DNA from 2 places in the Paenibacillus sp. cl6col genome. Region 1 is predicted to be linked to the other one. Evidence: riboswitches for the same ligand, from Rfam matches in the RefSeq annotation. Region 1 holds a riboswitch; the other holds the start of a gene.
The links. A riboswitch is a leader RNA that binds a small molecule or an ion and turns the genes downstream of it on or off. The one in region 1 is predicted to bind FMN.
Positions count from the first base shown of each region.

Region 1 (10,908 bases):
CAGAGCAGCTGGGCTGTGCAGCATGACCTTCTTGGATTGGCAGACCTGATTGGCGGACGCGAGAAGTTGAAGGAGCGATTGGATGCCTTGTTCGCAGCAGATCCAGAATTCAAGGTAGGGTCCTATGGCTTCGAAATTCATGAAATGTCGGAAATGGCTGCAATTGACTTCGGTCAGTTCGCGATCAGCAATCAGCCAAGCTTCCATATTCCATATGTGTATACTGCGTTAGGCTACCCATCCTTGACTCAATATTGGGTGCGCAAGACGATGGACGAACTGTTCAGTGCTCAGCCTGACGGCTTGCCTGGCGATGAGGATAACGGCAGCTTGACAGCTTGGTATGTATTCGGTGCAATGGGCATCTTCCCTCTTACACCAGGGGTACCGCAATACGTACTAGGGACACCAATGTTCAAGAAGATGACTGTCAACTTGGACAACGGCAAGCAGATTGTCATTGAGGCACCGAACAACTCTTCGGAGACGAAATATGTTGCAGGTGTACAAGTAAATGGCGAGCACGTATCCAACCTGTATATTGATCACGATCAGTTGAAGAATGGGGCCTCGTTGTCCTTCACGATGGCAGCAGAACCGCAGCAGCAGCAATATGAAGAGACAGCCCTGCCATATGCAATGTCAAGAGCATAAGGATGTCATATCGTCTCGAACGTAATTAAGCTCGTTGCGTAGATATTAACGAACAAGAATGAAACAAGACTAGGGGTGCTCCGGTCAACATCCGACCTGGAACACCCCTATTTCTCTACAATGCGCTCTGCAGCCTGAAGGGCCGTCAGTCTCTCCATCGCCAACTGCACTGCCATCACATCATCAATATATCCAATTGGGAACAGATAATCTGGAATAATGTCTGCCGATAAAATGAAATACAGCAGTGCGCTCCCTAATACGGCACGTTCTTCTACTGTTCCTTGTTCGCTGCAATATTGGGTGTACGTATCATTCAATTGATCGATAAATGGTCCCCAACCGCTTACTTCCTTCACCTTGGCATGGAAATTGTCGCGAATCATTCGATCTCCTTCATTGGTTTGCGCGTATTGCTCGTATTTATCCAGTTCTAGACGTACATGCTCCTTCGTGAATGGATAATCAAGCAGCTGTATGGACTTGAGTATGAATTGAAGGCTATCCTCCTGTAATTCATCTCCAATCGGTACCACTGGTACCGTGCTCAATTTGCCGAACTCGACGCCAACCGCCTCCATGAGCTGTTCAACGGGAATTGATAAATGCTTGGAAAATGAAGTTAGATGGTGTATCTTAGCGGGCTGCTTGCCGTTAATAATTCGAGAAATCGTAGCGGTATCCATTCCAGTCCGCTCCCCCAATTTGCGCATGGAGAGCGAATGCTCCTTCATCGATTTTTTCAACATGTCACCGAGTGGGTTGTTCTGTTCGATGGTTATCACCCCTTGTCGCAGTCATATTCTACTGCCCATTCTCGCTCTGTTTATGACATGTATATGCACAAGTTCGCCTAGCCTACCCCATAAATTTGACATCAACGTATGACCAAGTTTGAATGAGGAAGGCCACAGATGTAGACAGATAAGCATTCATTGCAACCACCTCAACACATCTCCCATCAGCATGCGGTTGATTCTTATCACAGGCCAATCAGCTTGCTGTTGATTTTTTTTCAACATTTCGGCGATTCCGGTTCACAACTCTCAACATCGTGACATATGATACCTCAACAGTGCTGCAAGCGGCACCGGATTATACCCACAATAAGGAGTTGAACAGCTATGTATTACTGCCTGCAATGTTCCAAAGTCCATCAAGAGGATGGCACATCGGTAGTATTTCGGAATGTGTTCTATGTAGATGAGATGAGCAAACGCAAATTCCAGCTTGGAGATTGTCATTCGAACCCCCCCCTGCCCTATTCAGCAGGAAGTGAGCATCAGCTAGTGTTCGTGCCTCCGAGGGAAACTGTGCTGCAGATGCTTCACGATTGACAGGACGGCAAATGACATTCAATAAACAACCATTTATTACTTCGAATCAAGGGAATTAACCAAGGGAGAGATTCATCATGCAATGGATTATGATTATAGGATTAGCAGTCGCTTCGAGTATAGATAATTTAGGGGTGGGAATATCGTACGGAATACGGAAAATACGAATTGGAGTGCTTTCGAATCTATTCATTTCGCTCATCTGCTTCATTTTCAGTATGGCCGGTCTCATGTTCGGTCAATGGATATCGCAGGTTCTTCCTGGTATACTGCCTACCTTGCTTGCCGCACTCATCCTGCTTATTGTCGGCATCCGCATTGTTCTACTGACCTCTCACCATGGCAGCTCGACGGAGACCACAGCAGTAGAAGCAAGCAGTGAAGCTAATTCAAGCTCTTCACTAGAACGAATGCTGCAGAGACCAGAGGAAGCGGATAAGGATAAATCGGGGACGATTAACTTATGGGAAGCAGCTGTGCTTGGTGTTGCACTGTCTGCCAATGCGCTTACAAATGGCCTAAGTGCTGGACTTATCGGATTATCACCGCTCGCCATATCCCTAACCGCAGCGATCGGCAGTTTTGTCACATTGTGGCTGGGTGCCGTGCTTGGGCAGAAGATGGCCAACATTCGCATAGGACGCTATACAGTAGGACAATTCAGCACGGTGCTAAGCGGAGCTATCATCATTCTTGTCGCTATCAATTCCTTCTTCTAACCTAACTAACATAAGAGACCCTGTCTGCTATGCGTTCAAGGCATAGCAGACAGGGTCTCTTATCATTTATGGAAGACGATTGACAGCAACTTCATTAAGAATCATTGCACTGCCACCGCCGATTAATTTTGTCTTGATACCATATACAACGCAATCCAGATGAGAACGAAGCCTGAAATTTGCGCTGCAGTGACCGCCTGATGGAACACGAACCAATTCATCATCATCCCTACCAATGGGAATGACAACTCAGCCAGAGTCGCATATGAGGCCTTGGTAGTCGATAGACCGCGATAATACAGCAAGAGACTAACCAATCCTGGAAGAAGAGCCTGCAAGAAGATGTAGAACGACAGTGTCCCCCATTCTGATGCGGCGAAATTCCAGCTTGGTGACTCCCATGATGTCAGCACGATGAGCAGAGGGAGTGCCATCAAAAATCGCAGCGATGTGACCGTCTCATATTCCATTCTGTCGAGAAGCAACCGTCCCATAACTGTGGAACCGCCCCATAGGAACGCTGCTCCAAGTGCCAATAGACTGCTGAAGCCAATGACTTCATTATAATGCCCAATTGGCAAAGACCATCCAAATGTCAATAAATACGTACCGATAATAGCAAGAATAAGCAGTAGCGAGAAGCGACGCGGAAGCGTCTCCTTCAACAACAGCCGCGCTAAAATAATTGCAAAGACTGGTTGCAGCTTCTGCAGCAGCAGTACGCCATTCGCATCACCATGTGCAAATGCTTCGGTAAACATAATGGTCGCTACTACTGAGCCGCCCCATGACAGGAACAGCAATGCCAGTACATGCTTCCATGTGCAGTTGCGCAGCTCTTTCCGGTGCATCCATAACACCGGGATCGCGTACAAGGCGAGCATCAGATGCTCAATCAATACAATTTGGGTCGAAGTCATAGACTCCATGACCCATACCCGGAACAGTGGGCCAATTCCCCACAGTGCCGCTCCCATCGCAACGAACCATACTCCTCTCGCGGAGCTGCTCATGCGTGTGTCGGCCTGGATACGATGTTCCATATTCAATAACCTCCAAGGTTGTTGAATATAGGATCTAGACATGCAGAAGAGAAAAATTCGCATTAGACCTGTTGTTGTATGCAGTTGTACCAAACAACGTGTGCGAGATCTTCTTCCATCCGGACTATACCGTCGGCCTTGGCTTTTCACCAAGTCAGTCGCTGTTCTCCGTTCGATGCTTACATGTTACAAGTAACCGAGTAAGCGAACAACGAGTCGCGGGCTCGGGTGCAGCTGCACCCATACCGCCGGTCAGGAATTTCACCCTGCCCTGAAGATCCATATTCAATCCACATAGTAGCATGCTGTTGCTTCCTTGACATGCCCTGACTTCATTATATCTAGATTTTCAGATTGAGCAATATGACATTTCGCATTTTCATGAAAGTTTTCACCATTTGCATATATTACCATCCCGACTTTTCAATCGACCCTTCTTCATTCAATCGTTGCATCCCTGTCTATTTCATCTACAATAGATCATATACAGCGGCACAATCATTTATTGAGGGGGATTGTCAATGTCAATTGTCCGTTTGAGCAAGGAACAGTTTACTGAAGCCATATCGCTATCCGAGTATGCTTTCCAGTACAGCGTTGATCCTGAAGACTATGATAACTATTTGCATAAGTTGGGGAAACATGAGATTTTTGGTGTGTACGATGAAGGCAAGCTCGCTGCGAAGCTTCATATCCTTCCTTTTCACATCTATATCGGCCAGAATAAGCTGAAGATGGGTGGAATCGGTGGGGTTGCCACCTATCCTGAATTTCGACGCAAAGGATATGCCAAGCAATTGCTGCACCACTCACTGCGCGTGATGCAGGCCGCTGGAACTTCTATATCCATGCTCTATCCTTTCTCCATCCCCTTCTATCGCAAAGCAGGCTGGGAAGTATTCAGCGACCGCATGACTTGCCAATTTACCCGTCATGATCTAATTCCATTGAATCCTGAACTGGCAGGCATTGTTCGCCGCTTTACCAAGGATACGCATTCTACTGATATTGAAGCGGTATATGACGCATGGTCATCACAGCATTCAGGTATGGTCGTTCGCGATCACGAATGGTGGCTTGCTCACTATCATCATCGCACCGCGGCGGTCTACTATAGTGAGCATTCGCAGCCTCAAGGGTATATGTTGTATGAGATAAAAAATAATGCTATGCATGTACATGAATTCATGTGCGTTACAAGGGATTCTAGACAGGGGCTATGGAATTATATTTGTCAGCATGATTCTATGGTAGAGCAAGTAAATATGCGTCTTTGTGAGAATGAGCGCCTGTTTTTCGCCTTGAACCTTCCACGAATTGTGCGTACCATACAACCTTTTGTCATGGCACGAATTGTAGATATTACATTATTTCTACAGCAATATACGTTTGCACCTGTACCTGCACACCCTCCCCTCTCTCTGTACATAAGTGACGACCAGGCTCCGTGGAATAATGTAGTCATTCAATTTGAGAACGGGCAAGCTGCTATTCACTCTCACAATGAGAAGCAGGTTCGTACCACTGTCAACACGACCAACACCCTGTCCATGAACATTAGAGCACTCACAACTATGCTGCTAGGTTATCAGCGACCATGCGAATTATTCGATAACGGATTTATTGCAGGTTCCATCAACAGTATTGAAACTCTAGAGCAGTTCGTTCCGCGACTTCATCCATATATATCCGACGCTTTCTAAGCTAAGCGAGTAAGTAAGTATGAGCATTCATCTCCCAATGGCATTACAGTCCGATCATTGCAACGTCTCTCCCTCTCAATTGAGCAATAGGATTGAGAATCACAATTCATCTTCGTTATAATAAGCTGTATGAATCTATGTAAGGGAGTTTTTGCAATGACGCGTAGTGCAGTAGAACAACAAATTATCGACAATTATGAGCGGGATGAGCAAATGATGATTCTTATCTTTGCACAATGGTGTGTGAACCATGATCTTGATCCAGCCGAGCTCTATCATCGCGCATACCCGAAGCAGGGCGACAACTATCGATTGCAGCAGGCAATTGATCTTACGGTTCCGAAGGAGGAGGCCGGACCGATCCCTGACGACACTTTGTTCGCCGTGCTGTCCATGTACAACAACGAAGATCTTGCCTTCGTCGTCTCAGAAGAGTTGGAGAAGATGAAGCAGTCTAACAACAAATAAGGATTACTTGGATTCGCATTAGGAATGCATAGGTATCAGTGCGTATAAGTTTACTGCAAATATGGAATAGTAAGCCATGATTGACCGATTCTAACCTACATCAAGGAGTATATTTGCATATGAAACGCATTCTGATTGCCACTGCTCTCCTCTGCTTGCTTGCCGCAAGCATTCAGCCAGCCGCATACGCCGGACAGGGTCCCGCATTCCACTTTGGATTCAAGAAGAGTGTAAACGGCAAGCTTCCTTCGATTGACGAGGAAGGCTTCAAACCGACGATTGAGAAGCACGGAGCTATTTTTCTCGGAGATACAAACAAAAAAATGATTTACTTAACCTTCGATAACGGATACGAAAATGGATACACGGCTCAAATTCTGGATACGTTGAAGGCGAAGAAGGTTCCAGCCATCTTTTTCGTTACCGGACATTATGTAAATACGCAGCCAGATCTACTGAAGCGAATGATTAACGAGGGACATCTGATCGGCAATCACTCGTGGAGTCATCCGGATATGACCACCATATCGGATGAGCAGATACGAACCGAACTGGATAAGGTCAAACAGGCGGTATCAGCTGTCACGGGCAAGCAGGATATGCCTTATCTGCGACCACCACGTGGTATCTTTAATGACCGGACTCTAGCCATCACGAAGAATATGGGGTACACGAATGTATTCTGGTCCGTGGCTTACTTGGATTGGGATGTCAATGCCCAACGGGGAACGAGCTATGCATATGATAAGGTTGTAAAGCAGCTTCATCCTGGAGCGGTCATTCTGCTCCACTCCATATCGAAGGATAATGCCGGGGCCCTTGGCGCCATTATTGACGGTGCACGTCAACAAGGATATGAATTTGCAAGCCTCGATCAACTCAACGTACAGCAATCCAAATAGAAACAATCATTACTTGTTCAACGCAAGCTGATGAGCGCAATTAAGGGCTGGGGACGGTCATTCGTCCCACAGTCCTTTTTTTTAGGTTGATAATCATGATTTTTATTTCAAGTTGGGGGCAGTTGGTGTATACTAGCACATTGTGATTACCATTCATTCATTCATTCATATACCGAGGTGTCTTCTGCTCATGTCATCAAGAAAATCATCGCATCTGTATGCCCTGCTCATCGTAGGAATGATCGCAATCTCTTTCTCGGCCATTTTTGTGAAATGGTCAACTGCCCCCGCCGCTGTCATTGGCATGTATCGTCTCCTGATAACGAATATCGTGCTTCTGCCATGGGCGTGGTCATATCGATCCGAATGGAGCTCTGTCCAGCGCAATGATTGGCTGCGTCTGTTCCTGTCAGGCTTCTTCCTCGGTTTGCACTTTCTCTTCTGGATGGAGTCGCTGCGCTATACGACTGTAGCGAGCTCGACCGTTCTGCTTGCCTTGGAACCCATACTTGTAATGGCCGGATCATTCTGGATTTTCAAACAACGAACGACGAGAAATTCATTAATTGGTGTCGGGATTGCTTTATGCGGCATGCTGCTCATTGGCTGGGGTGATATGGCCATTTCCGGGAGAGCGTTATATGGAGACATTTTATCTATCCTTGGTACGATTTCGGTCGTCATACACATGCTGCTAGGTCAGGATTTGCGACAGCGCGTCTCGTCTTACGTCTATAACTTTACCGTTTTTCTCGTAGCTGGTCTGGCGTTGGCTGTCTACAACCTTTCCGCAGGCTACTCCTTTATTGGATATGAAGCTAGAGAATGGCTCTTATTCGCATTAATGGCTGTCATCCCAACCGTGCTTGGACATATGCTGTTCAACTGGTTGTTGAAGTACACAAGCGCCACATCGATTTCGATGAGCGTGCTCGGCGAGCCTGTAGGTGCTACCGTTCTCGCGTGGCTTCTATTGGGAGAATCATTAACGACTACCCAATTTATTGCCTGTGTGCTTCTCATTGCTGGGGTATGGATATTCCTCATGAGTGAACGACGGGCGAACCACTCCACTCCAGCTGCAGCAATGGACCCGAACACGACTCGTTCGGTCTCCTAATCAACTACATCCCATTCAATCGTATCATTCAACTGTTAACGACAAAAAAGCCGATGCTCGCAGATGCGAATATCGGCTTCTTCTAACCTTCCGGTTTATCTAAACGCTAGAGAGAAATTACTTCTTGACGTACACCGGCTTCACACATACCGGCTTAGACACCTCAACAGACTGCCCTGTACTCGTGAGCTTGCCAGTCGAATTATCTACACGGAATACGACAATATTGTTCGCATCTCGATTAGCAGCCAGCAAATACGCTCCTCCAGGTGTCAATGCAAAGTGACGGGGATGACCTCCCTCTGTTGAAACAAATTGTACAGTCGTCAATTTGCCAGTGTCAGGCTGTACTTCGTATACAACGATACTGTCGTGTCCACGATTGGATCCATACAAGTACTTTCCATCTTCTGAAATGGCGATCTCTGCACAATAGCTCTCGCCATCGAAGTCCACAGGAAGTGTCGACACCGTCTCAATCGCATGGAGCTCACCATTGCTCGCGTCGTATGAGAACACACTCACCGTTGAATTCAATTCATTGATGACGTAGACGAATTGACCATTCGGGTGGAATGTCAAATGACGCGGCCCAGATCCTGCTGGAACCTCATATTCACCGTGCGGAACAAGCACGTGGCGCTCCTTATCTATGGAATAGCACTTCACCCGGTCAATCCCCAAGTCAGACACGTAGATATACTTCTCATCTGGACTGAAAAATGCAGAATGCGGATGCGGCTGGTTCTGATTCGGATGCGGGCCATGGCCGTGATGCTGCTGTACATCAAGCTGGCTTCCTACTTGTCCATCTTCTAGGAGCTCTACCAATCCAATGCGGCCGCCATGATAGCTGGCAACAATCAGGTAACGGCTCTGAGAGTCTCGTTGAATATGGCATGTCGGAGCATCAAGTGAGAAGGCGCGGTTCAATTGCGTCAGCTTGCCTGAAGCTGTATCTATTGCGAAGCTAACTACCTCCGCAGTCTTCGAACCATCTTCAATGACACATTCTCCAATGGAATAGAGCTTCTGCTGATCAACATCGACATTGATGAACGTTGGATTTTTCAACCCTGCTGCTTCATCCAGCTTCGTCAATTGACCAGTCTTCTCATCCATCGAGTATACATAAAGTCCAGAAGAATCTGCTTCAGCATACGATCCAACAAACACTAACATACGTTGTTCCATGTATGTAACTCCCTTCGGTGTTGTCCTTATGTAATATAGGAACTGATATTGTGTCTCTACTTTACACTTGGTACAGCGGAATATCAACATCCGAGGCTCAATCAACAGAATCAAATAGAGAGAGCCGCACAATATGACAGCTCTCCCTCTCGTTTTGAATAACTTATATGTGCTCAGGGATAATGCCTGCTGGGATTCTCCCATCTGGCCCTAAGTAATACCGATGTGTTGGTGTCAGCTTCTCATCAAGCTCGTACACAAGCGGTGTCCCTGTTGGTATGTTCAAATCTGCAATGCCGTCGGCAGGGATTTTGTCCAGATACTTCACAAGCGCCCGCAGTGTATTGCCATGAGCAGCAATGATGACCCGCTCCCCTGCTTGAATTGCCGGAGCAATGGTCTCATGCCAATAAGCAAGCACTCGCTTCTCCGTATCTTCCAAGTTCTCTGTTAGCGGGAATTGACCCGGCTGCAAGGAAGCATATTTCCGATCTGCTGCTTCATAGCGTGAATCAGTCGGCTCCAATGCAGGTGGACGTACATCCACCGATCGCCGCCACAGATGAACCTGCTCTTCCCCATACTTCTCTGCTGTCTCCGCCTTATTCAATCCTTGCAGCGCCCCATAATGACGTTCATTCAGCTTCCATGTATGGTGGATAGGAATCCACATCTGATCCATCTCATGCAATGCAATCCATAGGGTTCGTATGGCCCGCTTCAGCACAGAAGTATACGCGATGTCAAATACGAATCCATGCTGGCGCAATATCTCACCCGCCTGTCTCGCTTCAATAAGACCTTGTTCAGACAGATCGACATCCGTCCAACCTGTAAATCTATTTTCCAAATTCCATACGCTTTGTCCATGTCGAATCAGCACAAGTTTAGCCATAAGTTGCCCCTTTCTGTGAGCGAGCCACGTTCACGCCATGTTAGACAATCATATTTGAACATGTCCTTCTATTCTTTTTTAACCAAAATGAAAGGCGATGAAACAATTGCGAAAACTAATGAAAACAATATGTAATCCATACACAATTATTCCCTACTCCTGGCTACCGCTCGGCCACAGAGTGGATTACGTCTAACAGCTGTTCGATCGCATCGCCTTGACGATAATGTCTCATCTTCTCCCGCATCACTTCTTTATTGGCATAAGCGCTATAAATGGCTTCGATAAATGCAGACCCTTCTATTTCTTCTTCAAGCAGAACATGGCAATAACCGGCGGATTGAAAGGAGCGAGCATTCTGTATTTGATCTCCCCTGCTCGCCTTCTTAGACAACGGGATCAGCAGCATAGGAATCTGCAGCTTCAAATACTCAAATATTGCATTGGAACCTGCTCTTGAAATGACCAGATCAGCAGCTGCAAGCGCATCGCCAAGCTCTTCCTTCATATATTCGTATTGTTGATAGCCGCGATACGTAATGGAAGGATCAACATTCCCTTTTCCACATATATGTATAATCTGATATTGTTCCAATAACTTCGGCAGACTGCTCCGAATTCGCTCATTCAATCGTTTAGAGCCTTGACTTCCGCCCATGAAGAGAAGTACTGGCTTCGTACGTGTAAAGCCGCATGCATTTAACCCTCTGGATCTACTGCCCAGCAGCAGCTCAGAACGAACAACTGCTCCCACATAGATAGACTTGCGCTGCTTCACATGTTCTATCGTCTCCGGAAACGTAACACATACCTTCGTGGCAAAGGGCAAGGCCATCTGATTCGCCAATCCTGGGGTAAGGTCTGATTCATGAA
Region 1 is NZ_FNAZ01000009.1:109,039-119,946, reverse strand. It holds gene BLS15_RS21785 (GH92 family glycosyl hydrolase) at 1-654, shown strand, start outside; gene BLS15_RS21780 (DUF1232 domain-containing protein) at 762-1,436, opposite strand; gene BLS15_RS30075 (DUF3973 domain-containing protein) at 1,779-1,991, shown strand; gene ytaF (sporulation membrane protein YtaF) at 2,069-2,710, shown strand; gene BLS15_RS21765 (DMT family transporter) at 2,833-3,753, opposite strand; FMN riboswitch at 3,857-4,036, opposite strand; gene BLS15_RS21760 (GNAT family N-acetyltransferase) at 4,275-5,456, shown strand; gene BLS15_RS21755 (hypothetical protein) at 5,613-5,924, shown strand; gene pdaA (delta-lactam-biosynthetic de-N-acetylase) at 6,044-6,826, shown strand; gene BLS15_RS21745 (DMT family transporter) at 7,017-7,946, shown strand; gene BLS15_RS21740 (lactonase family protein) at 8,064-9,140, opposite strand; gene gpmA (2,3-diphosphoglycerate-dependent phosphoglycerate mutase) at 9,304-10,035, opposite strand; gene BLS15_RS21730 (undecaprenyldiphospho-muramoylpentapeptide beta-N-acetylglucosaminyltransferase) at 10,199-10,908, opposite strand, start outside.

Region 2 (10,908 bases), on a different contig from region 1:
TAACAATATGGAGGAAGGAGGGGGATGAACATGGCGACTTTGGATGAGTTGCCTGATTCCGGCAGTACCTGCTATATCCGGCTGCGCAAGCAATCTTCGGTCAAGCCAGATCATCCGATTCGACTTAAGGATGTAGCTGAGGTCATTGCAGACGATGCATGGTACACGAAATTAAGAGAGCTTGTGCTGAAGGAACCAAAGACAAGCGACGGTAACATGATATTGATTGACATGATGCACATTACGAGGGCAATTAAGGAACTGTGTCCGATAATGACCATAGAATGCTTCGGCCAGCCGCATACATTAGTTGAGGTTGTGACGCAGGTGAAGAAGCCAAATATCGCCCTAATTGTTCTTGTCTGGCTGCTGCTGTTCTTCGGTTCTGGCTTAGCGATCATGAACTTTCACGCCGATGTAAGCATGCTCCCTGTACATAAACGAATTGTAGAAATGCTTACGGGTCGGAAGGATGCGAATCCATTTTGGTTCCAAGCCTGCTATTCCATTGGCATCGGTCTTGGGATGGTCGTATTTTTTAATCACTTTTTCCGCAAGAAGTTCAATGAAGAGCCGACACCGCTTGAAGTTGAGATGTTCCTATATCAGGAAAACTTGAACCAGTACATGATAACCGAGGAATACAAGCGATTGCGCAAGGAGGATTTGAAGCGTGACTGAGACTTGGCTGTATGGTCTTGCACAGCTGCTGGCATCGTTCGCGGGAATCGCTGGCGGGATTACGGTTGGGGGCGCGATGGTGGCATTATTTGTCGTGCTTGACATGCTTCCACGGCTAGCACAGCTTACTCGCTCCTTCCACTGTTCGTATTGGTTTGAGTACGCCATTATTGCGGGCACGCTGTTCTTTACCGTAACAGATTTATGGAGTATCCGATTCTTCTATGCGGGATGGTTCTCTCCATTCATCGGACTGCTGGATGGGGTATTCGTGGGACTTTTGGCTGCAGCGCTGACGGAGGTATTGAATGTTTTTCCGATATTGGCGAAACGGCTTGGTATGACACATGCGCTCCCTCATCTACTGACCGCAATGGTAATTGGCAAGGTTCTTGGATCTTGGTTCGACTGTTTTAAATACCCGCATTGAAATTTCTGTGTGAATGGTGAGAATCTCGCGATGAAGGATATGCCAAAACATTGCGATTCAATAAGAAGGAGGACATTGCCCAATGACAGAGCAGCAAACAGAACAAGAATCGTCGCAAAAGGACGTACTTCCCCCTCCTCATTCGAAATCACCGAAAGAGAAGTCTGAGGATGGAGGAAATCAGCAGCATGCATCTGAGCAAGGCAGCTTGCATGACAGAAAAAAGCAGCGTGAGAAGTCCGATACGATAGAAGAGTCCATCATCTATTGGCAGGACAAGGACGAAATCTCCAAGAAGCTGGACGAGACGAAACGAACGCTGCAGCAGGTAGTCGGACTTGGGGAGTCGTTCGATATCTTGCTGCGCGAGATGGTCTTCGGTGAGCGGCGGGTGGGCCTGTTCTATGTGAATGGGTTTGCTAAGGACGAAGTGATGACGTTAATTTTGTCCCGCATGTCTTACTTGGATAAGGAAGAAATGTCGCCGAACGCGCTCAAATCCTTATTCGAACGCTATATCCCTCATGTTCAAGTGGAGCGGGAGAATAAGTTAAGCAGCGTCATTAATAAGGTGCTCGCTGGCAGCAGCGCTTTCTTTATTGATCATGAATCAAGTGCAATTATAGTGGACTGCAAAACCTTCCCTATGCGGGGTCTTGAAGAACCGTCGCTCGAGCGGGTGGTTCGGGGTGCGCGTGACGGATTCGGCGAGACACTGCTCACGAACGTTACCCTTGTCCGACGCCGCTTGCGTGATCCAGGGCTTATGTATGAAATGGTGCAGGTGGGACGGCGTACCCGTACCGATGTGTGTATTGCCTATATAGATGATATTGCTGACAAGCGTCAAGTGGAGTCGGTTCGTAATAAAATAAAAGCGGTGAATGTGGATGGTCTGCCACTGGCCGACAAGCAACTGGAGGAGGCGATTATCAATAAGGCGTGGAACCCTTATCCGCTAGTACGATACTCGGAACGTCCAGATGTTGTCGCTTCCCATTTGATGGATGGCAGCATTGTCATATTTGTCGACACTTCTCCATCTGTCATCATTTTGCCGACGACGTTTTTCGACTTATGTCAGCATGCAGAAGAGAATCGACAAACTGCATTTATGGGAACCTATTTGCGGAGTGTGCGCTTCATCGGTATTTTTGCATCGCTCTTCATTCTCCCGTTGTGGCTGCTGCTCGTTATCGAGCCGGGATTAAAGCCTGCCACCCTACAAATTATTGGACCGCAGGAGACAGGGAAGATACCGCTCATTTTCCAGTTCCTCATCGCAGAGCTCGGCGTGGATCTCATGCGAATGGCGGCTGTTCATACTCCGTCGCCGCTTGCGATAGCATTGGGCTTGCTAGCTGCGATACTCGTAGGTGACATAGCGGTCAAAACAGGAGTGTTCGTCAATGAGGTTATTTTGTACATGGCTGTAGCTGCCGTAGGGATGTTTGCGACACCGAGCTATGAGCTGGCGCTGGCCAATCGAATCGTGAGGCTTGTGCTGCTTATTTCGGTTGCGCTATTCAGAGTTCCCGGACTCGTAATTGGTACAACCGTTTGGCTGCTCTGGCTGACCCTGCATCGCTCGTACAATGCATCATACTTATGGCCGTTCATTCCGTTCAATGCCAAAGCGATGTACAATATCATCGTGCGACAGCCATTCTTGCTGATAAAGACGCGCCCTAGCTTGAATCAGACGCGAGATAATACAAAGATGCCGCCAAGAACGAAGCGATAGCTTCAACGTTTGGAAGGCAAGGTGTTTGTCCCTTGACAACCTCTATAATGCAAATGATGGACGGAAAAATCCATTCTTTCAAGATCGAATAAGCTGATATACTCGATGTAATATTTTCACCAACAATTGGAACAACATGAGGGGATAGACATAGAAGATCGAGTGGGAGTGGGGAGAAATGACGATGTACTTACACGGAACGAGCAAGATTAATGGGGATGGACATTTAGAAATTGGCGGTTGCGATGTAACCGAATTGAAGCAGCAATTTGGTACTCCGCTTTATATTTTTGACGAAGCATTAGTCAGAGAACGCTGTGGACAATACATGGAAGCATTTCGCGAGTCAGGGTTAACCTTTCAGGTTGCATATGCAAGCAAAGCATTCTGTACAGCAGCAATGTGCCGGCTAGTCGACCAAGAGGGGCTGTCGCTGGATGTTGTATCGGAAGGGGAATTGTATACAGCCTTGCAGGCTGGATTCCCGGCCCAGCGAATCCACTTCCATGGGAATAATAAGACGCCCGAGGAGATCGAAATGGCGCTTGATGCCCGCATTGGCTGCTTTGTTGTTGATAATTTCACGGAGCTGAAGCTGTTGAATGCAATTTGCCAAGAACGCAATCAGTCCGTACCTGTGCTGCTCCGCGTTACACCAGGGGTTGAGGCACATACGCATGAATACATTTCGACAGGTCAGACGGATTCGAAGTTTGGCTTTGACATCGGCAATGGCACGGCGCTTGAGGCTGTGCGTCATGCGGCGGATGCAACTCATTTGGAGCTGCTGGGCATCCACTCGCATATCGGATCTCAAATCTTCGAAACTGAAGGATTCCAAATGGCGGTTGAACGCGTTGCACAATTTGCTCGTGGGGTGAAGGAACAGCTAGGGATCGCATTCCGGGTTGTGAACTTGGGCGGCGGCTTTGGCATCCGCTATGTAGAAGGGGATACGCCTCTGCATGTTCGCGATTATGTAAAGGCCATTACAGATGCTGTAAAGCAGCATTTTGCTGACATCGGAGAATGCTTGCCTGAAATTTGGGTAGAGCCAGGCCGCAGTATTGTTGGAGAAGCGGGAACAACACTGTATACAGTTGGCTCTGTGAAGGATATTCCAGGCGTGCGCAAATATGTAGCTGTTGATGGAGGGATGACCGACAACCCTCGACCAGCGCTGTATGAGTCTCGTTATGAGGCACTGCTTGCTAACCGTGCGACTAATGAGTCCACGGAGACAGTGTCGATAGCAGGAAAATGCTGCGAAAGCGGCGATATGCTGATCTGGGATGCTGTGCTTCCTGCCGTCCAGCAGGGCGATCTGTTGGCTGTGTCTTGCACAGGTGCGTACAATTATTCGATGGCAAGCAACTATAACCGTATTCCAAGACCAGCTGTCGTATTCGTGCACAACGGGGAAGCGGATATTGTTGTACGTCGTGAGTCGCATGAAGATATCGTGCGCAATGACTGCATTCCAGCTCGTCTGCGCAAGGAGCCAGCGCTGAAATAGTACGGGATGTGACGATTGCAAGCTCCGCGGCAGCAGTTGAATTTCATATTCGAAGTTACACCAGATATGGAAACTATTACAACACCCAATCTTCTGTCTTGCCGTGGCATAACGATGAGGCAGAAATCGGGTGTTTTCTTTTTGTTATGAAATAACGTATAATCGGATGAGCAAGCGTGAGCATTGTACATATGGAAGGAGACGATACATGATGAGCAAATATGCATTGATTGAATTGGAAAAAGGCGGCACGGTGAAAATCCAGCTCCATGAGCAAGAGGCACCAGGTACCGTTGCAAACTTTGAGAAGCTGTCCAACGAAGGTTTCTATAACGGCTTGACATTCCACCGTGTTATTCCGGGCTTTGTAGCTCAAGGCGGTTGCCCGCACGGAACAGGTACAGGCGGCCCAGGCTACACAATCAAATGTGAGACAAAAGGCAACCCGCACAAGCATGAGCGTGGTGTACTTGCGATGGCGCATGCCGGCAAGGATACAGGCGGTTCCCAATTCTACATCACTTACGATGCATTCCCTCACTTGGATGGCGTGCATACGGTATTTGGCAAAATTGTAGAGGGCATGGAGCATGTAGATGCTGTTAAGCAAGGCGACAAGATGAAGCAAGTTACAATCGTGGAAGAATAGAAATAATTGAGGGAAGGCGTGTATGCAGCTTGGCTGCTGCACGTCTTTTTTATTTGAACGCAGCTGAATGTTCCATGCGGTGAAGCGACACAAGTTGCATTTTACCAGGTCAGGTGGTACACTTCTAAGTGCAACATCTTAGAAACTAATTTTATAGCAATACGAATGACAGACCTTCAGGGCAGGGTGAAATTCCCGACCGGCGGTGATGAACCTATTCTTGCGTGTGCAAGATGTTCTTAGTCCGTGACCCGGGTGGATTCGTCCACACGGTGGATCTGGTGCAACTCCAGAGCCGACAGTATAGTCTGGATGGGAGAAGGGGCGTCAGGAGAGAAGAACTCGATAATTAGTTCTTTCAAGTTCTTATTTTCACAATTTCATGAGCATTCCAGGCGAAATGGACGGCGAATACCTGCGTAAGCGCGAGGTTTTCTATTCATCTATCGTCGTATTTGACATATGCGAAATCGTTGCAGTTTGCTGAGAACATCCTTGTTGTCGGTTTTATTTGTCATATACAAATGGAAATTATGCTTATGTGCGACTATTGTGAAATTAAGTACATACCTGTAAGCTCAATCAATCATGCCCTTCGGAGGATCCGAAGGGCTTTTTTGCGTTAGCCTTGATCTGTTTGTGGAAAGGAGGATACCTAATGTCTGCTGTTATCAATGATGAACTGTACATGCAGCTCGCTGTGAACATGGCAGAGCAGGTGCTTGGACAGACCGATGTGAACCCTGCAGTTGGCTGTGTCATTGTGAACGAGGGACGAATCGTCGGTCTTGGAGCTCATTTGCGGCGTGGTGAAGGCCATGCGGAAGTCTATGCTTTACAGATGGCTGGTGAAGCGGCGAGAGGAGCGACTGCGTATGTGACCCTTGAGCCATGCAGCCACTATGGGAGAACACCGCCTTGCAGTCTGCGATTGATTGAAGCGGGAATTGCCCGTGTCGTGATCGCTTGCGTCGATCCGAATCCAGCGGTTGCAGGGAGAGGAATTGCTCTACTGAAGGATCATGGAATTGGGATAACGTTGGATGTGCTTCGGGAGAGAGGTCTCGCACTGATTGAAATGTTCGCTAAGCATATTACGACCGGCATTCCGTTCGTTACCCTCAAGACAGCAAGTACGCTGGACGGCAAGATCGCCACTTCGACTGGGGACAGCAAGTGGATCTCGAATGAGCGAAGTCGTGAACTCGTTCATTCGATGAGGCACCGTCATCAAGCGATTATGGTAGGCATAGGCACTGTGCTTGCGGATGATCCATCGCTGACAACACGTCTGTCGGTCCCTGGGGTAAACCCAGTGCGCTTGATTGTAGACTCGAAGCTTCGGATCCCTATGGACGCCAACGTCGTAACCGATCAAGCTGCACGAACCTGCATCTTCACAACTGCACGGGCAAGCGGGGAGAAGCGGCGTGAATTGGTGTCCAGAGGCGTAGAGGTTATCGAGTGCGGTGAAGGCGAGAAGGTAGACCTTCAGCAGATGATGGAATGGTGTGGCCAACATGAGATCGGATCCATACTCCTTGAAGGTGGAGGTCGATTGAATGGGGCGATGCTAGAGAAGAAGCTGGTCGACAAAGTTGCAATATTTATGGCTCCGATTGTCGTCGGCGGTCAGCATGCGCCTGGTAGTTTTGTGTTTGAAGGTGTAGAGAGGATGCAGGATGCATACCGGCTTCAGCATGTGGAGGTTGAGAAGCTCGGAGATAATATCTGCATCACAGGATATCCTTTCGGCAAGCGTGAGGTGGAGCATTTGACTCATTCCAGCATAAAGGAGGAGCATAGCAATGTTCACCGGACTGATTGAAGAAGTGGGCTCACTGCAGTCTGTGATGAAGCGGGGTGAGGCGATGGTGCTTCACATCCGAGCATCTAAGGTTCTAGATGGCATGAAGCTGGGGGACAGCATCGCTGTCAATGGTGTATGCCTGACATCAACGTCATATGATGGCACCTCCTTCATGGCGGATGTGATGCCGCAGACGTTTCGCCACACGAATTTGAAGGATTTAAGGCCGGGCGATCCGGTCAATCTAGAGCGTGCAATGGCAGCAGGCGGGCGATTCGGCGGTCATATTGTGCAAGGACATGTAGATGGTCTTGCAACGATTGTGGGACGAACAAGAGATGCGAATGCTGTCGTCATCGAATGTCGGGCGAGTCGGCCTGAGATGGCAAAATATATGATTCCACAAGGTTCTGTCACTATTGACGGCATCAGCTTAACCCTTACGCGAGCAGAGCATGGAGAATTTGCCGTATCGATTATTCCGCATACGTTGGCGCAAACCGCTCTTCAGCGCAAGCAGCCGGGTGATATCGTCAACATTGAATGTGATGTGCTTGGCAAGTATGTGGATCATTTGCTCCGGTATGGTAGATCAGGGCCGGAGAACGAGACAAAGGATTCGAATCGTTCTGGTTCTGGAGGTCTTAATGCAGCATTTTTGGCAGAGCATGGTTTTATGTAATGGTGAAAGGGGAGGAACAACATGAAGGAAGCATTTCACTTTGATTCGATAGAAGACGCAATTGCAGATTTGAAGCAGGGCAAGGTCATCATTGTGGTTGATGACGAAGATCGGGAAAATGAAGGCGACTTTATCGCGTTAGCCGACAAGGCAACACCGGAAGTTATTAACTTCATGATTACAGAAGGCCGAGGATTGGTATGTGTACCTATTACGCAGGAGCGTGCCGAGGAGCTTGAGCTTCACCCAATGGTTGCACACAACACGGACAATCACGGTACGGCATTTACCGTATCCATTGATCACGTAGATACGACTACTGGCATTTCAGCGCACGAACGCTCACTAACGATCCAGAAGATGCTGGATGCGAACGCCAAGGCAGAAGATTTCCGCCGCCCGGGTCATATCTTCCCGTTAATAGCGAAGAATGGTGGTGTGTTGCGCCGTGCAGGGCATACGGAAGCAGCGGTTGATCTCGCCCGGTTGAGCGGATCTGCACCTGCTAGTGTCATCTGCGAAGTGATTAAGGAAGATGGCACGATGGCGAGACTGCCCGACTTGATGGAACTGAAGGGGCAATGGGACTTGAAGCTCATCAGCATCAAGGATCTCATTCATTATCGTAATGAGAAGGAGAAGCTGGTTCAACGTGAGGTCGAGGTGAACATGCCTACTGACTTCGGGATATTCCGAGCTATTGCCTATACGAATGGTGTGGACAATAAGGAACATGTTGCCTTAGTGAAGGGCGACATTGATGGAACTCAGCCAGTACTTGTTCGTGTTCATTCGGAATGCTTAACCGGGGATGTATTTCATTCACATCGCTGCGACTGTGGCCCTCAATTCGCCGCTGCGCTTTCACAAATAGACAAGGAAGGCAATGGCGTCCTGCTCTATATGCGCCAGGAAGGCCGCGGGATTGGACTTATTAACAAGCTCAAAGCTTACAAGCTTCAGGAGCAAGGGCTAGACACTGTGGATGCCAACTTGGAGCTTGGATTCCCAGCGGATCTGCGGGATTACGGCATTGGAGCTCAAATCTTGAAAGATCTTGGCATTCGTCAAATTCGCCTTCTTACAAATAATCCTCGCAAAATTAAAGGGTTGGAAGGCTATGGTTTGGAGGTCGTTGAGCGCGTCCCGATTCAAATGCAGGAGAATGAAGACAACACAAAATATCTGCATACGAAGGCTGCAAAGCTCGGGCATATGCTCGTATTCGACGATATTGAACAGGATGAACAAGCACGCAGATAAGCCCTGAAGGAAATGAAGTACCGCAAGCGTGCGATAAACTTATCGATATGATTCAGTTATTTATCACAGAGGAGGACTTTACTTATGCCACATGTATTTGAAGGACACTTAGTTTCCGAAGGATTAAAATATGGAATTGTTGCTGGTCGATTCAATGAATTTATTGTCAGCAAGCTTGTTTCGGGAGCACTTGATGCGCTGAAGCGCCACGGGGTTAAAGATGAGGAGGTAGATATTGCCTGGGTTCCGGGTGCATTTGAAATTCCACTTATTGCGCAGAAAATGGCGGAGAGCGGGAAGTATGATGCGGTGATCACACTAGGCGCAGTTATTCGCGGATCCACTCCGCATTTCGATTATGTGTGCAGTGAAGCGGCTAAAGGCGTTGCGCAAGTGAACATGAAGACAGGGGTTCCGACCATATTCGGAGTGCTGACAACAGACTCCATCGAGCAGGCAATTGAACGTGCAGGAACGAAGGCAGGTAACAAGGGTTGGGAAGCTGCGTCTACTGCAATTGAAATGGCGAACTTGACGAATCAGTTAAAATAGTGCTTATTTAATGTAGTGCCCTTTTTGTAAGGGCGCTACATTTGTTTTTATTGCTCAGGAGGTTATCACGGGGTGACCGTAACGTATAAGCTGGAACAGTTTGAAGGACCGCTCGATTTGCTCCTGCATTTAATCGACCAAGCGGAAATTAATATTCAAGATATATCGATTAGTGAGATTACAGATCAATATATGGAATATTTGCACAATATGCAGGAATTAGAGCTGGAGATTACGAGCGAGTTTCTCGTTATGGCGGCAACGTTGCTGTCCATGAAATCACAGCAATTGCTTCCCAAGCCTCCGGTCATGGAATGGGACGACTATGAAGATTATGTGGATGATGAGCCTGATCCGCGGGCAGAGCTTATACGCAAGTTGATCGAATACCGAAAGTACAAGGGAATTGCGGAGCATCTCCGGGAACGCGAGACAGAACGAAGCATGATTTTTTCCAAGGAACCAGAGGACTTAACGCCATTTATGCCAACAGCTCCTGATAATCCAGTGGATGGATTACATGTCACAGACTTGATCGCAGCATTCCGCAAGGCACTTAGCAAAGCGTCGCGCAGAACGCAGGTCGCAACAATCCACCGGGATGAAATATCGGTGAAGGATCGGATTAAGAGCATTATCGACACGCTGCGTCCATTTGGCAAGGGAGGTAAGATGATGTTCTCTAACTTGCTTAGCGAGCATCTCACGCGTTCGGAAATTGTCGTTTCCTTTCTCGCGCTGCTGGAGCTGATGAAGATGAAGCAAGTTCGCTGCTACCAGGATAGCCTCTTTGAGGACATCGTGATTCAATGGAGTGGGGAGGTGGACACGGAAGATGGACTTTCAGATGCTGAAGTCGATTATTGAGGGGTTGTTGTTCATGGCCGGTGATGAAGGCTTGAACATTAAGCAAATCTCAGAAATTACAGAACAGCGCCCAGAGGTTATAGAGGAAGCGATGAACGATCTGCGCGCGGACTTCGAGCGCTCGAAACGTGGTCTGCAAATTGTTGCAATCGCAGGGATGTACGAGCTAGTTACATTGCCAGAACATGCCCCGTATTTTGAGAAGATGGCATATTCGCCATCGCGTTCTTCTCTGTCGCAAGCAGCCCTAGAGACCTTGTCTATCGTTGCCTATCGACAGCCGATTACCCGTGTTGAGATTGAAGAAATCCGCGGCGTAAAATCGGATCGTGCGATTCAGACACTGACGAACAAGGGTTTGATCGAAGAGGTTGGACGAGCAGAAGCGATTGGAAGGCCGATTTTGTATGGCACAACGAAATCATTCTTAGATTATTTCGGATTATCAACAATTAAAGAACTGCCGGATTCCTCTGCTTTTGAACAAATGGATGGGTTAGAAGAGGAAACGCAGCTCTTGTTCGAGAAGTTAGATGGACGCCAATTGACGATTGAAGACGTGAAGGAAGTTGAAGAACAATTGGAAGCAGGAGTTCAACATGAGCACGAGGAAGAGATAAGATAAGAACTTCTGCATATGAAGCTGTTGAAAATGCAAATATGAGGAGGAACTGCTTTGAACATTCATTTCCACGGTCATTCCTGCATTCAGCT
Region 2 is NZ_FNAZ01000002.1:253,850-264,757, forward strand. It holds gene BLS15_RS05270 (stage V sporulation protein AA) at 31-681, shown strand; gene BLS15_RS05275 (stage V sporulation protein AB) at 674-1,111, shown strand; gene BLS15_RS05280 (spore germination protein) at 1,194-2,855, shown strand; gene lysA (diaminopimelate decarboxylase) at 3,040-4,371, shown strand; gene BLS15_RS05290 (peptidylprolyl isomerase) at 4,583-5,020, shown strand; FMN riboswitch at 5,189-5,348, shown strand; gene ribD (bifunctional diaminohydroxyphosphoribosylaminopyrimidine deaminase/5-amino-6-(5-phosphoribosylamino)uracil reductase RibD) at 5,679-6,848, shown strand; gene ribE (riboflavin synthase) at 6,829-7,512, shown strand; gene BLS15_RS05305 (bifunctional 3,4-dihydroxy-2-butanone-4-phosphate synthase/GTP cyclohydrolase II) at 7,534-8,775, shown strand; gene ribE (6,7-dimethyl-8-ribityllumazine synthase) at 8,860-9,327, shown strand; gene BLS15_RS05315 (segregation and condensation protein A) at 9,400-10,194, shown strand; gene scpB (SMC-Scp complex subunit ScpB) at 10,163-10,819, shown strand; gene BLS15_RS05325 (metal-dependent hydrolase) at 10,871-10,908, shown strand, end outside.
Region 2: it holds a riboswitch for FMN, as region 1 does, so the genes downstream of both, ribD (bifunctional diaminohydroxyphosphoribosylaminopyrimidine deaminase/5-amino-6-(5-phosphoribosylamino)uracil reductase RibD) here and BLS15_RS21765 (DMT family transporter) in region 1, are expected to answer to the same signal.